Regions from separate parts of the Streptomyces sp. NPDC093510 genome, predicted to be linked through region 3. Evidence: riboswitches for the same ligand, from Rfam matches in the RefSeq annotation. Region 3 holds a riboswitch; each other region holds the start of a gene.

Region 1 (4,273 bases), on a different contig from region 3:
CAGGGTGCAGCCCGCGACGTACTCCATCGCGAGGTAGACGTACGACCCGTCCGTGCCCTGGTCGAAGACACCGACCACGTTCGGATGGGAGAGGCGGGCCACCGATTTGGCCTCGCGGATGAAACGGTCCACGAAGGAGGCGTCGGCCGCCAGCGTCGGGTGCATCACCTTGAGCGCGAGCACGCGGTCGAGGCGGGTGTCCACGGCCCGGTAGACCGTGGCCATCCCGCCGACCGCGACGCGCCCGTCGATGCGGTAACGGCTGTCGAGCAGCTGCCCGACGAGCGGGTCCTGAAGGGTCGTGTCCACGCAGGGGAGTCTACGAGCCGCCACCGACACCTCGTCCCGGCCGGTCCTCCCCGCGGCCGGACTGCAGCCGAGCTGTGACAGGCGACGGGCCGGGGCGCCCCGTCAGGGGCGCGGGGAACCGCGCGACAAGCCCCCACTGGCGGGCAGCCGCGAACGAACAGACCCTCCCTGGCACGGCGAGGGTGTCAGAACGCGGGCCGCTCCGGATCGAGCCGCGCCATACCCTCCGCAGGAGAGGACGCCTCGGCGAAGTGCCGCCGCGGGATACGCCCGGCCCGGCGCGCGAGCCGCCCGGCCTCGACGCCGTGCCGCATGGCCTCGGCCATCAGGACCGGCTCCTGCGCCCGCGTCACCGCGGAGGCGAGCATCACACCCGCGCACCCCAGCTCCATCGCGATCACCGCGTCGGACGCCGTGCCCGCGCCCGCGTCGAGGATCACCGGCACGCGCGCGTGCTCCACGATCAGCTGGAAGTTGTGCGGATTGCGGATGCCGAGCCCGGAGCCGATGGGCGAGCCGAGCGGCATGATCGCCGCGCAGCCCACGTCCTCCAGCTTCCGCGCGAGCACCGGGTCGTCGTTCGTGTACGGCAGGACGGTGAAACCGTCGTCCACCAAGGTCTCGGCGGCGTCCAGGAGCTCGACCGGATCGGGCAGCAGGGTGCGCTCGTCGGCGATCACCTCCAGCTTCACCAGGTCCGTGCCGAGCGCCTCCCGCGCGAGCCGGGCGGTCAGGACGGCCTCGCCCGCCGTGAAGCAGCCCGCCGTGTTGGGCAGGACACGGATGCCGAGCCGGTCCAGGACGGAGAGCACGGAGCCCTGCACGCCCGGGTCGAGGCGGCGCATCGCGACGGTGGTCAGCTCCGTGCCGGACGCGACGAGGGACCGCTCCAGGACGTCGAGGCTGGGCGCCCCTCCCGTGCCCATGATCAGGCGCGAGGAGAGGGTGAGCCCGCCGATGACGAAGGGGTCGTCTGCCATGGTGGTTCAGCCTCCCTGGACGGCGGTGAGTATTTCGACGCGGTCGCCCTCGGCGAGCGTCGTGGCGGGCCACTGCGCGCGCGGGACGACGGTTTCGTTGACGGCGGCGGCGACACCGGAGTGCGCCGAGGAGAGGGTGGCCACGACGGCTTCGAGCGTGGTGCCCGAGGCCACGTCGCGTGCCTCCCCGTTGACGGAAACGGCGAAGGGCGTGCTCATGCGTGCTGCTCCGTGAAGTGCGGCGTGGCGGGAGGGGGTACGGGGGAGGGCTCGGCGAAGCGGAGCGGGGTGAACGGGAGCGCCTCGTCCGGCAGTTCACCGGTGGTCAGGGCGTGCGCCATGACGTCACCTGTGAGAGGCGTCAGCAGGACGCCGTTGCGGTGGTGCCCGGTGGCCAGGTGGAGCCCGGCGAGGCGCGTCGGGCCGAGCAGCGGCGCGTTGTCCGGCGAGCCGGGGCGCAGGCCGGCGCAGGTCTCGGTCAGCGGCAGCTCCGTGATGCCGGGGACGAGTTCGTGCGCGTCCCGCAGCAGTTCGTACACGCCGCCCGCGGTCACCGTCGTGTCCCAGCCGAGCTCCTCGCTGGTCGCGCCGACGACGAGCTCGCCGTTCTCGCGCGGTACGAGGTAGAGGTGGCTGCCGCGCACCACGGCCCGCACGGTGCGGCTCAGGAACGGCGCGTACGCCTTCGGCACCGTCAGCCGCAGCACCTGGCCCTTGACGGGCCGCACGGGCGGCACGACGTCGTCCGGGACGCCTCCGAGACGCCCGCTGAGACTGCCCGCCGCCAGCACAGTCAGGTCCGCGCTCAGCTCGGTGCCGTCGGCGAGGACGACGCCGCGCGCCCGGTCGTCCGCGACCGAGAGGCGCTCCGCCCAGCCGCGGTGGACGGCCACACCGGCCCGCTCGCAGGCCACCACGAGTGCCGCCGCGAGCCGGCGCGGGTCGACCTGGTGGTCGCCGTCGACCCGCAGCCCGCCGCGTACCCCCGGAGCGAGCATCGGCTCCAGGCGGCGGCACTCGCGGCCGCTCAGCCACTCCGATTCGAGCCCCGAACGGCGTTGCAGCGCGTGGAGTTCGCGCAGGTGGGCGCGGTCGTCGGAGTCGAGCGCGACGGCGAGCGTGCCGCACGCGCGATAGCCGAGGTCCTGCCCGCTCGCCTCGGTCAGCTCGGCGGCGAAGGCGGGATAGCGGCGGGCGGATTCGACGTTGAGGCCGAGCAGCGTCTGCTCGCCGTAGTGCAGTTCGGTGACGGCGGCCAGCATGCCCGCCGCGACCTGCGCGGCGCCGCCGCCCGGCTCGGGGTCGACGAGCGCGACGGAGAGCCCGCGCTGGGCGGCCCGCCAGGCCGTGACCAGGCCGATGACGCCGCCTCCCACGACGAGGACGTCAGAGGCGGCGGATGGTGCTGTCGTACGTGGATGCATGGGCGTCCAGCCCCTCCCTTCGCCGGCATGACCCGGATCAGGTTCGTACGGTCGGAGGCCGTCCCAGCCTCCCTCTCAGCCCGGTGCGTCCGGGCTCCCGCGAGTGCTCTGCACCGTCAGCCTAGCCCGTCGCTCCGCGTGGCAGTAGGGGAGCTGTCCGGGTGCGGGCAGTGACGGTGTGTCAGAGATCTCCCCGCCCGCACCTGAAGCCGCTCCCCGCGGCCGTCCTACAGTGATCGGGTGAGCGACCAGCAGAGGCAGAGCGGGAAACAGCGGCAGGCGGAGCGGCGCGTCGTCATCGTCGGCGCCGGAATGGCCGGGGTGCAGACCGCGGTGGCCCTGCGCGAACAAGGGTTCACCGGAACGGTCACCCTCGTCGGGGCGGAGCCGCACCAGCCGTACGACAGGCCTCCGCTGTCCAAGGCGGTGCTGCTCGGCAAGGCGGAGGGCTCCGCCTTCGACATCGACTTCGAGGCGCTCGGCATCGAGCTGGTCCTGGGCCGCGAGGTCACCGGCGTGCGCCCCGCCGACCACGCGCTGGACACCGCCGAGGGCTCCCTCGCGTACGACGTCCTGGTCGTCGCGACCGGCGCCGAACCGATCCGGCTGCCCGGCACCGAGGGCGTCCCCGGCGTGCACCTCCTGCGCACCCTGGACGACGCCGAGCGGCTGCGCCCGGTCCTCGCCCGGCAGCAGGACGTCGTGGTCGTCGGCGCGGGCTGGATCGGCGCGGAGTTCGCGACCGCCGCGCGCGAGGCGGGCTGTTCCGTCACCGTGGTCGAGGCCGCCGCACGGCCGCTCGCCGGGGCGCTGCCCGAAGAGGTCGCGGTCCCCATGACGGGCTGGTACGCGGACTCCGGGGCGGTCCTGCGCACCCACGCGCGCGTGGAGCGCGTCGAACCGGGCGAGGTCGTCCTGTCCGACGGGACCCGGCTGCCCGCGGGCGCCGTCGTCGTCGGCATCGGGGCGCGGCCCGCGACGGCCTGGCTCGCCGGCTCCGACATCGAGCTGGGAATCCACCGGGAGGTCGTGACCGACGACGGCCTGCGGGCCTCCGCCCCCGACGTGTACGCGGTCGGCGACTGCTCCTCCTTCCCTTCGGGAAGGTACGGCGAGCGTCTTCTCGTGCACCACTGGGACAACGCGCTGCAGGGCCCGCGCACGGTGGCGGCGAACATCATCGGCGAGACACCGGCGGCGTACGACCCGGTGCCGTACTTCTGGTCGGAGCAGTTCGGCCGCTTCGTGCAGTACGCGGGCCACCACGCCTCCGCGGACGAGCTGGTGTGGCGCGGCGACCCGACGGGCGTGGCCTGGTCGGTGTGCTGGCTGCGGGACGGCGCCCTCGTCGCGGTCCTCGCGGTGGGCCGCCCCAGGGACCTGGCCCAGGGCCGCAGGCTGATCGAGTCGGGCACCCGGCTGGACGCGGGCCTGACGGCGGACCCGTCGGTCCCGCTGAAGAAGGCGGCGCTGTAGCCGGACGGGCGCCGTCCGGTGCGTGTCACCGGCCAGGGATACGCTTGACCATGTGACCGAGATTGACGCAAAGACTGATGCTCT
Region 2 (4,273 bases), on a different contig from region 3:
GCTGACTTCGAGGCGCATCTCGACGAGGCGCTCGACCGCATCCTCGCCGAGGAGCAGAACGCGGGCTGACCTACCGGCGTCAACGGAGGTGCGGCGAAGGCATTTTGGTGCATTTCAGGGGACCGGTGGCGGGCCGGTAGCGCACCGCTCGTGCACCGCCCGTACATCGGCGATGCGCCGGTGGTGGTCCGTACGGGCGGCACCCCGCCGCGGTCACCGCTTGCGGCGTCGCCCCGTACCGCCCCGCAAGGAGCGAGCCCCGCTCCCGGTGCCACCGGCGGAAGCTCCTGAGCCGACGGCAGCTCCCGAACCGGCGACGGCACCCGCTCCGCCCGCGGGGGTGCGGTCCGCCGAAACGACCAGGGCGGCCAGCGCGGTCGTCACCGGGACAGAGGCGACCAGACCGATCGAGCCGATCAGAGTGCGCACGATCTCCTCGGCGACCAACTCGCTGTTGGCGACCGTGCCCACGCTGGACTGCGCGATCGAGAAGAGCAGCAACAGGGGCAGTGCGGCACCCGCGTAGGCGAGGACGAGGGTGTTGACGACCGAGGCGATGTGGTCGCGGCCGATGCGGATGCCCGCGCGGTACAGGCCACGCCAGCCCATCGTCGGATTGGCCTGATGCAGCTCCCAGACCGCCGAGGTCTGGGTGACGGTCACGTCGTCGAGGACGCCGAGCGAGCCGATGATGACGCCCGCGAGCAGCAGGCCGCTCATGTCGATGGACGGGTACAGGCCATGAATGAGGCCTGTGTTGTCGTCCGTGTTGCCGGTGAGCGCGGCCCAGCCGATGAAGAGCGAGCCGAGCAGGCCGATGAGGAGGAGGGAGATGAGCGTGCCGAGTACCGCGACCGAGGTGCGGGCGGTGAGGCCATGGCAGAGATAGAGCGCGATCAGCATGATGGCGCTCGCCCCGATCACCGCCACGACCAGCGGGTTCGAGCCCTGAAGGATGGCCGGCAGGATGAAGAACGTGAGCACCATGAAGCTGATGGCGAGCGCGACCAGGGCCATCACACCGCGCAGCCGTCCCACCACGACGACGGCGAGCGCGAAGATGCCGGCGAGCAGCGCCATCGGGATCTTTCGGTTCACATCGGTGACCGAGTACTGCAGCCCCTCGGGCGCCTTGGGCTCGTAGGCGACCACCACCTCTTGGCCCTGGCGCAGTTGCCGGGGCGAGTCCGGCTGGATGATCTCGACGAAGGTGCGGCCCCTGTCCTTGCCGCTGCTCACCTCGATCGTCGCCTTCTTGCAGGTGCCCGCGGCCCGGGACTGGGCGGACTGGCCCTCGGCGGTGGACGTGTCACCGTTCGGCGGGGGCTGCGAGGGGCTGAGGTCCTTGCAGGGCAGCTCCTGCACCTTCGTCACCTTGGCCGACTGCGTCTGCCGGTCGAAACCGACACCGGTCCGCTCGTGCGAGGGTGTGCCGCCGGGCCAGAGCACCACGAGCCCCACGACGACCGCGGTGGCGAAGGGAATCAGCACCGCGGCGATGACCTTGCGCAGGTGTTCGGAGACGGGCGCGGCCGGTCCGTGGCTGTGGGAATGTCCGTGTCCGTGCCCCTCCGGAGGCGTCCCGGAGGCAGGCGGCTGCGAGGGCGGCGGGGGCGGCGGCTCTGTGGTGGTCACTGCCCGATCATCGCAAGAACGGAGGGGGCCCTCTGTTCAGCGCGGCCGACATGACGCTAGCGTGGAGCCACCTTTGCAATCGCGGGAGCTCGGAGCACCGGGCTGAGAGGGCGCTGACCTCCGTACGAAACTGCACCAGGAGTGCACGAACCGTACGGGATCCGCTGCGTCGACCGCCGAACCTGTTACCGGGTAATGCCGGCGTAGGGAGTAGGTCTCATGACCACATCGGACGCACGCACGCCTGCCTCCAGCAGCGACGACAGCACCACCGCAGCTGACGGGGCCGGGAAGTCCATCGGCTGGCACAAGGCGTATGTCGAGGGTTCACGCCCCGACCTGCGCGTGCCGGTCCGCCAGGTGCACCTCACCAACGGCAAGGCCGTCACCCTGTACGACACTTCGGGCCCGTACACCGACCCGTCGGCCGAGACCGACGTACGCCGCGGCCTGCCGCCGCTGCGGGAGAACTGGATCATCGCCCGCGGCGACACCGAGGAGTACGTGGGCCGTCCGCCCCGTCCCGAGGACGACGGCATCAAGCACACCTCGCCGCGCGGCGGGCTCAAGAACCTGGACGCGGTCTTCCCCGGCCGTCCCCGCCAGCCGCGCCGCGGCCGCGCGGGGCAGGCGGTGACGCAGCTCGCGTACGCCCGCCGCGGCGAGATCACGCCCGAGATGGAGTTCATCGGGATCCGCGAGAACATGGACCCCGAGATCGTGCGGGCGGAGGTCGCCGCGGGCCGTGCGGTGATCCCCGCCAACGTGAACCACCCGGAGATCGAGCCGATGATCATCGGCAAGAAGTTCCTGGTGAAGGTGAACGCCAACATCGGCAACTCCGCGGTCACTTCCTCCATCGAGGAGGAGGTGGACAAGATGACCTGGGCGACCCAGTGGGGCGCGGACACGGTCATGGACCTGTCCACCGGCCGCAACATCCACACCACCCGCGAGTGGGTCCTGCGCAACTCCCCCGTCCCGATCGGCACCGTCCCCCTCTACCAGGCCCTGGAGAAGGTCGACGGCAAGGCTGAGGAGCTGACCTGGGAGATCTACAAGGACACGGTCATCGAGCAGGCCGAACAGGGCGTGGACTACATGACGGTCCACGCGGGAGTGCGCCTCCCGTACGTCCCGCTCACCGCGCGCCGCAAGACCGGCATCGTCTCGCGCGGCGGTTCGATCATGGCCGCCTGGTGTCTCGCGCACCACAAGGAGAGCTTCCTCTACGAGCACTTCGAGGAGCTCTGCGAGATCCTCGCGGCGTACGACGTGACGTACTCGCTCGGCGACGGCCTGCGGCCCGGTTCGATCGCGGACGCCAACGACGAAGCGCAGTTCGCCGAGTTGAGGACGCTCGGGGAACTCAACACGATCGCCAAGCGTCACAACGTACAGACGATGATCGAGGGCCCCGGTCACGTCCCGATGCACAAGATCAAGGAGAACATCGACCTCCAGCAGGAGATCTGCGAGGAGGCGCCGTTCTACACGCTCGGCCCGCTGACCACCGACATCGCCCCCGCCTACGACCACATCACCTCCGGCATCGGCGCCGCGATGATCGGCTGGTGGGGCACGGCCATGCTCTGCTACGTCACGCCCAAGGAGCACCTGGGTCTGCCCAACCGCGACGACGTGAAGACCGGTGTCATCACGTACAAGATCGCGGCGCACGCGGCGGACCTCGCCAAGGGGCACCCGGGCGCACAGGACTGGGACGACGCGCTCTCGGACGCACGCTTCGAGTTCCGCTGGGAGGACCAGTTCAACCTGGCGCTCGACCCGGTCACGGCACGGGAGTTCCACGACGAGACGCTGCCGGCCGAGCCCGCGAAGACGGCGCACTTCTGCTCGATGTGCGGGCCGAAGTTCTGCAGCATGAAGATCTCGCAGGACATCCGTCGACAGCACGGCGGTGATCTGGACTCGGAGGAGATCGCGGCGGGCATGGAGCAGAAGTCGAAGGAGTTCGCGGCGAGCGGTAATCGGGTGTACCTGCCGTTGGCGGACTGACGAGCAGGTAAGCGCCGTTCCGGGAGATTTCGACTTCCGGGGCGGCGCTTCCTCGTGCGGCGAACAGCAGCGGATGTCTAGTGAGGGAGGACCGGTTCGGCGACCCGCAGGGCGTTGAGGACGGCGTCCTCGGTGGAGTGCACCTCGGGGTAGAGCTTCTCGGGGTCGGTGTGAAGTCGGTAGTCCCACACGATGCCGTAGATCCCGAACGTGACGAACGAGAGGAGGAAGTGCATACCGAAACTGCGGTTCAGGATCTGGACGGGTTTGAAGGTCAGTGGGTACCGGACAATCCCGAGCTTTACCCAGGCGACGCTGAGCTTGTCGTCGAAGTCCTGTTCCGTGAGCTGGATCTGCCACCAGAAGCGCATCGACCGATAGACGGCGATGTAGCCGTAGATCCCTAGCGTGATGAAGGACAGGAAGAGCGAGAGTCCAGCTTTGATCGGTTTGTGCTCGTCCTCGAAACGTTCTTTTACGAAGCGCTGCAGGTCGTCCAGCTCATCTTGGCTGGGACCGTACTGGCCATGCTCCTCGGCGTACTGCTTTGAGGCATCGATGACCGCATTGTAGTAGTGCATGCGGCGACCTCTGAAGAGGTCAGCACGGTTGAGTCGGC
Region 3 (4,273 bases):
CAGTTGCGCGGTCTGCCGGTAGACCTCCACTTCGAGCGTGGAGTACGCGGGTCCGCCGAGGATCTGCACGACGCCGAAGGACGTGAAGGTGAAGAGGAAGACCATGAGCGCCGCGGCGGCCACCGCCGGGCCGAGCGCGGGCAGCGTCACCGTCCGCCACGCCGTCCAGCGCGAGGCGCCGAGCATCCGCGCGGCCTCCTCCTGCCGCGGGTCGAGCTGCGACCAGAGCCCGCCGACGGTCCGTACGACGACCGCGTAGTTGAAGAACACGTGCGCGAGCAGGATCGCCCACACAGTGGTGTCCAGGCGCACGCCCCACAGCTCGTCGAAGAGCCCGCCCCGCCCGATCAGCGCGAGGAAGGCCGTCCCGACGACGACCGTCGGCAGCACGAACGGCACGGTGACGACGGCCCGCAGCACGCCCTTGCCCGGGAACTCGAAGCGCGCGAAGACGTACGCGCCGGGGAGCGCGATGAGCAGCGTGAGCGCGGTCGACGCGAGCGCCTGCCAGGTGGTGAACCACAGCACGTGCCGGATGTCGGACTGCCCGAGCACGTCCGTGATGCGCCCGAACTGCCAGGTCCCGCCGATGTGCAGCCCGCGCGCGACGATCGCCGAGACCGGATAGGCGAAGAAGAGCGCGAAGAACGCGACGGGCGCGACCATCAGACCGAGCCGCGCCGCGCTTCCCCGGCCGGACCCCGCGCGGGAGCGTGACTTCGTTACTTCAGTACGAGCGAGGTCCACGACTTGATCCACGGCTCGCGATTGTCGGCGATCTTCTTCGGGTCCATGGTTTGCGGCTTGTCGACCGTCACACCGTGCTCGGTGAACAGCTCGGGCAGCTCGATGCCCTCGCGCACCGGGTTCACGAACATGTTCAGCGGCATGTCCGCCTGGAACTCCTTGCCCGCGAGGAAGTCGAGGAGCGCCTTGCCGCCCTTCTCGTTCTTCGCGTTGCTGAGCAGGCCCGCGTACTCGACCTGGCGGAAGCAGGTGCCGGTCGCGACGCCGGTCGGGGCCTTCTTCGGCTGCGGCTCTCCGTAGAGGACCTCTACGGGCGGCGAGGAGGCGTAGGAGACGACGAGCGGCCGGTCGCCCTTGGCCTTCTTGCCGCCGGCGGACCCGGAGAACTCCTCGTTGTAGGCCTGCTCCCAGCCGTCGACGACCTTCACGCCGTTGGCCTTGAGCTTCTTCCAGTAGCTCTCCCAGCCCTTGTCGCCGTACTTCGCGGCGGTGCCGAGCAGGAAACCGAGGCCGGGAGAGGAGGTCGAGGCGTTCTCGGTGACGAGGAGGTTCTTGTACGCGGGCTCGGTCAGGTCCTCGAACGACTTCGGCGGCGCGAGCTTCTTGTCGGCGAAGTACTTCTTGTCGTAGTTGACGCAGATGTCACCGCTGTCGACGGGCGTGACCCGGTGCTTGCCCTGGTCGACCCGGAACTCCGGCTTGATCTTCTCCGAGCCCTTGACCTCGTACGACTGGAAGAGGCCGTTGTCGAGCGCCCGCGAGAGGAGAGTGTTGTCGACGCCGAAGAAGACGTCGCCCTGCGGGTTGTCCTTGGAGAGGATCGCCTTGTTCACGGCGGCGCCCGCGTCACCGTCCTTGAGGACCTTGACCTTGTAGCCGGAGCGCTTCTCGAAGTCCTTCAGCACGTCCTTGGAGACGTTGAAGGAGTCGTGGCTGACGAGGGTCACGCTCTTGGAGTCGGACCCTCCGGAATCACTGTCGGAGCTGCCGCACGCGGAGACCGCGACGAGCCCGACGCCGACCGCCACGGCGGTGAACGAAACCTTCTTGGTGGTGCCCCTGGTGCTCACTGACTTGGTGGTGCTCACTGGTTTTCCTCCTGGGTGACCAGGAAGAGACGCGGCCCTGCCCGCGCGCCGACGGCACGCGGGCAGGGCGCTACAGCTTGAGTGATGCCCGAACTTCCTACCCAGAATGACCTGGGCGAGGTTCAGAGGGTCTGCGGCCCACCTGTCCAAGGTGCCGCACTCTCAGCGCTGTGGCGCTCCCCTGTCGGAATATGCAGATGTGTGCACGCCCTCCTACAAGGGCGTACGTCCGCCAGACTACCTCTCGGCCGCGGCGAGCTGGCCGCACGCTCCGTCGATCTCCTGACCACGGGTGTCCCGGATCGTGACCGGCACACCATGGGCGGCGATGGCCTCCACGAACGCCTTCTCGTCCTCGGGCCGCGACGCCGTCCATTTGGAGCCCGGCGTCGGGTTCAGCGGAATCAGGTTCACGTGCACCGGCTTGCCCTTGAGCAGCCGGCCGAGCCGGTCACCGCGCCACGCCTGGTCGTTGATGTCCCGGATCAGCGCGTACTCGATGGAGAGGCGGCGGCCGGACTTGGCCGCGTACTCCCAGCCCGCGTCGAGCACCTCCCGCACCTTCCACCGCGTGTTGACGGGGACGAGCGTGTCACGCAGCTCGTCGTCCGGCGCGTGCAGCGAGATGGCCAGGCGGCACTTGAAGCCCTCGTCGGAGAACCGGTGGATGGCGGGCACGAGCCCCACCGTCGACACCGTGATCCCGCGCTGCGAGAGGCCGAGCCCGTCCGGCTCCGGGTCGGTGAGCCGGCGGATGGCGCCGGTCACGCGCTTGTAGTTGGCGAGCGGCTCACCCATGCCCATGAAGACGATGTTCGACAGCCGGGCGGGCCCGCCCGGGATCTCGCCGTCCCTGAGCGCCCGCATGCCGTCGACGATCTGGTGCACGATCTCGCCGGTCGACAGGTTCCGGTCGAGGCCGGCCTGTCCCGTGGCGCAGAAGGGGCAGTTCATGCCGCACCCGGCCTGCGAGCTGATGCACATGGTGACCCGGTCCGGATACCGCATCAGCACCGACTCGACGAGCGTCCCGTCGAAGAGGCGCCACAGCGTCTTACGGGTCGTGTCGTCGTCACAGCTGATGTGCCGCACCACGGACATCAGGTCGGGCAGCAGCGCCTCGCGGAGCTTGTCGCGCGCACCGGCGGGGATGTCGGTCCACTCGGCCGGGTCGTGCGCGTACCGCGCGAAGTAGTGCTGCGAGAGCTGCTTGGCACGGAACGGCTTCTCGCCGATGGCGGCGACGGCTTCCTTGCGCTCGGCGGGCGTGAGGTCGGCGAGATGCCGCGGGGGCTTCTTGGCACCGCGGGGCGCGACGAAAGTGAGTTCTCCGGGTACAGGCATGGTCCTTCCAGTGTCGCAGACATACGACAAGGGGCTCGCCGCCCTGTGGACAACGAACCCCTCACGCACATCTACGCAGGTCAGACCTGGTGTCAACCAGAGCCGACGAAGACCACGAGCAGCAGCCACACCACCGGCGCCGTCGGCAGGAGCGAGTCCAGGCGGTCCATGATGCCGCCGTGGCCGGGCAGCAGCGTGCCCATGTCCTTGATGCCGAGGTCCCGCTTGATCATCGACTCGCCGAGGTCACCGAGCGTGGCGCTCGCCGCGACCGCGAGGCCGATCAGCAGCCCCTGCCACCACTCGCCGCCGTCGATCAGGAAGTGCAGGCACAGCGCGCCCGCGGCCATCGCGAAGGTGACGGCACCGACCAGGCCCTCGCGGGTCTTGCCGGGGCTGATGCGCGGCGCCAGCTTGTGCTTGCCGAAGCGCCAGCCGATCGCGTACGCACCGGTGTCGCTGACCACGGTCAGGAGCAGGAAGGTGAGCACCCGCTGAGGACCGTCGTCCGCGGCCAGCATCAGCGCCACGAACGTCGCGAGGAACGGCACGTAGAAGGCGGCGAAGACACCCGCCGTGACGTCCTTCAGATAGCCCTCGGGCGGCTCGGTCATCCGCCAGACCAGCACGGCGAGCGCGGTGAGCGCCATCGCGACCCACGCGCCCTCGGGCCCGCGGACGTACCCGGCGACGACCATCGCCGCCCCGCCCACCGCGAGCGGCACGAGCGGCGCCTTGATGCCCTTGCGCTCCTCCAGGCGGGAGGTGAGCTCCCAGAGGCCGACGACGACGGCGACCGCTATGACGCCGACGAAGGCGGCCTTCACGACGAACAGCGACGCGACGATCACCGCGCCGAGGCCCACGCCCACCCCTATGGCCGCCCCGAGATCCCGTCCCGCGCTCTTCTTCTGCGGTGCCGCCGGGGCGGGCTTCGGCTGTGGTGCGCTGGGCATGGGCTCCTGCGGAGGCTCGTCACGGAACAGGGGGCCGCCCATCCGAGTGGCCCCCCGGTCGTCGTCCTGGTCTCCGCCGTTCACGGGTACGTCGGGCACGATGGGCATGGGCTGCGTCTCAGACGGAAACAGCGCGTC

Evidence for each region. A riboswitch is a leader RNA that binds a small molecule or an ion and turns the genes downstream of it on or off. The one in region 3 is predicted to bind thiamine pyrophosphate.
Region 1: it holds a riboswitch for thiamine pyrophosphate, as region 3 does, so the genes downstream of both, thiO (glycine oxidase ThiO) here and AB0N81_RS30910 (thiamine ABC transporter substrate-binding protein) in region 3, are expected to answer to the same signal.
Region 2: it holds a riboswitch for thiamine pyrophosphate, as region 3 does, so the genes downstream of both, thiC (phosphomethylpyrimidine synthase ThiC) here and AB0N81_RS30910 (thiamine ABC transporter substrate-binding protein) in region 3, are expected to answer to the same signal.

What each region holds. Positions count from the first base shown of each region.
Region 1 covers NZ_JBFBEE010000004.1:49,713-53,985, forward strand. Annotated here, with positions in the region: gene pknB (Stk1 family PASTA domain-containing Ser/Thr kinase) at 1-309, opposite strand, end outside; gene AB0N81_RS07290 (thiazole synthase) at 495-1,289, opposite strand; gene thiS (sulfur carrier protein ThiS) at 1,296-1,508, opposite strand; gene thiO (glycine oxidase ThiO) at 1,505-2,713, opposite strand; TPP riboswitch at 2,711-2,824, opposite strand; gene AB0N81_RS07305 (FAD-dependent oxidoreductase) at 3,026-4,189, shown strand; gene AB0N81_RS07310 (Rv2175c family DNA-binding protein) at 4,242-4,273, shown strand, end outside.
Region 2 covers NZ_JBFBEE010000015.1:50,535-54,807, reverse strand. Annotated here, with positions in the region: gene AB0N81_RS24395 (SsgA family sporulation/cell division regulator) at 1-69, shown strand, start outside; gene AB0N81_RS24390 (YibE/F family protein) at 214-1,635, opposite strand; TPP riboswitch at 1,707-1,862, shown strand; gene thiC (phosphomethylpyrimidine synthase ThiC) at 1,855-3,654, shown strand; gene AB0N81_RS24380 (DUF4234 domain-containing protein) at 3,732-4,273, opposite strand, start outside.
Region 3 covers NZ_JBFBEE010000022.1:108,662-112,934, forward strand. Annotated here, with positions in the region: gene AB0N81_RS30905 (iron ABC transporter permease) at 1-666, opposite strand, end outside; gene AB0N81_RS30910 (thiamine ABC transporter substrate-binding protein) at 723-1,835, opposite strand; TPP riboswitch at 1,912-2,028, opposite strand; gene rlmN (23S rRNA (adenine(2503)-C(2))-methyltransferase RlmN) at 2,073-3,179, opposite strand; gene AB0N81_RS30920 (phosphatidate cytidylyltransferase) at 3,272-4,273, opposite strand, start outside.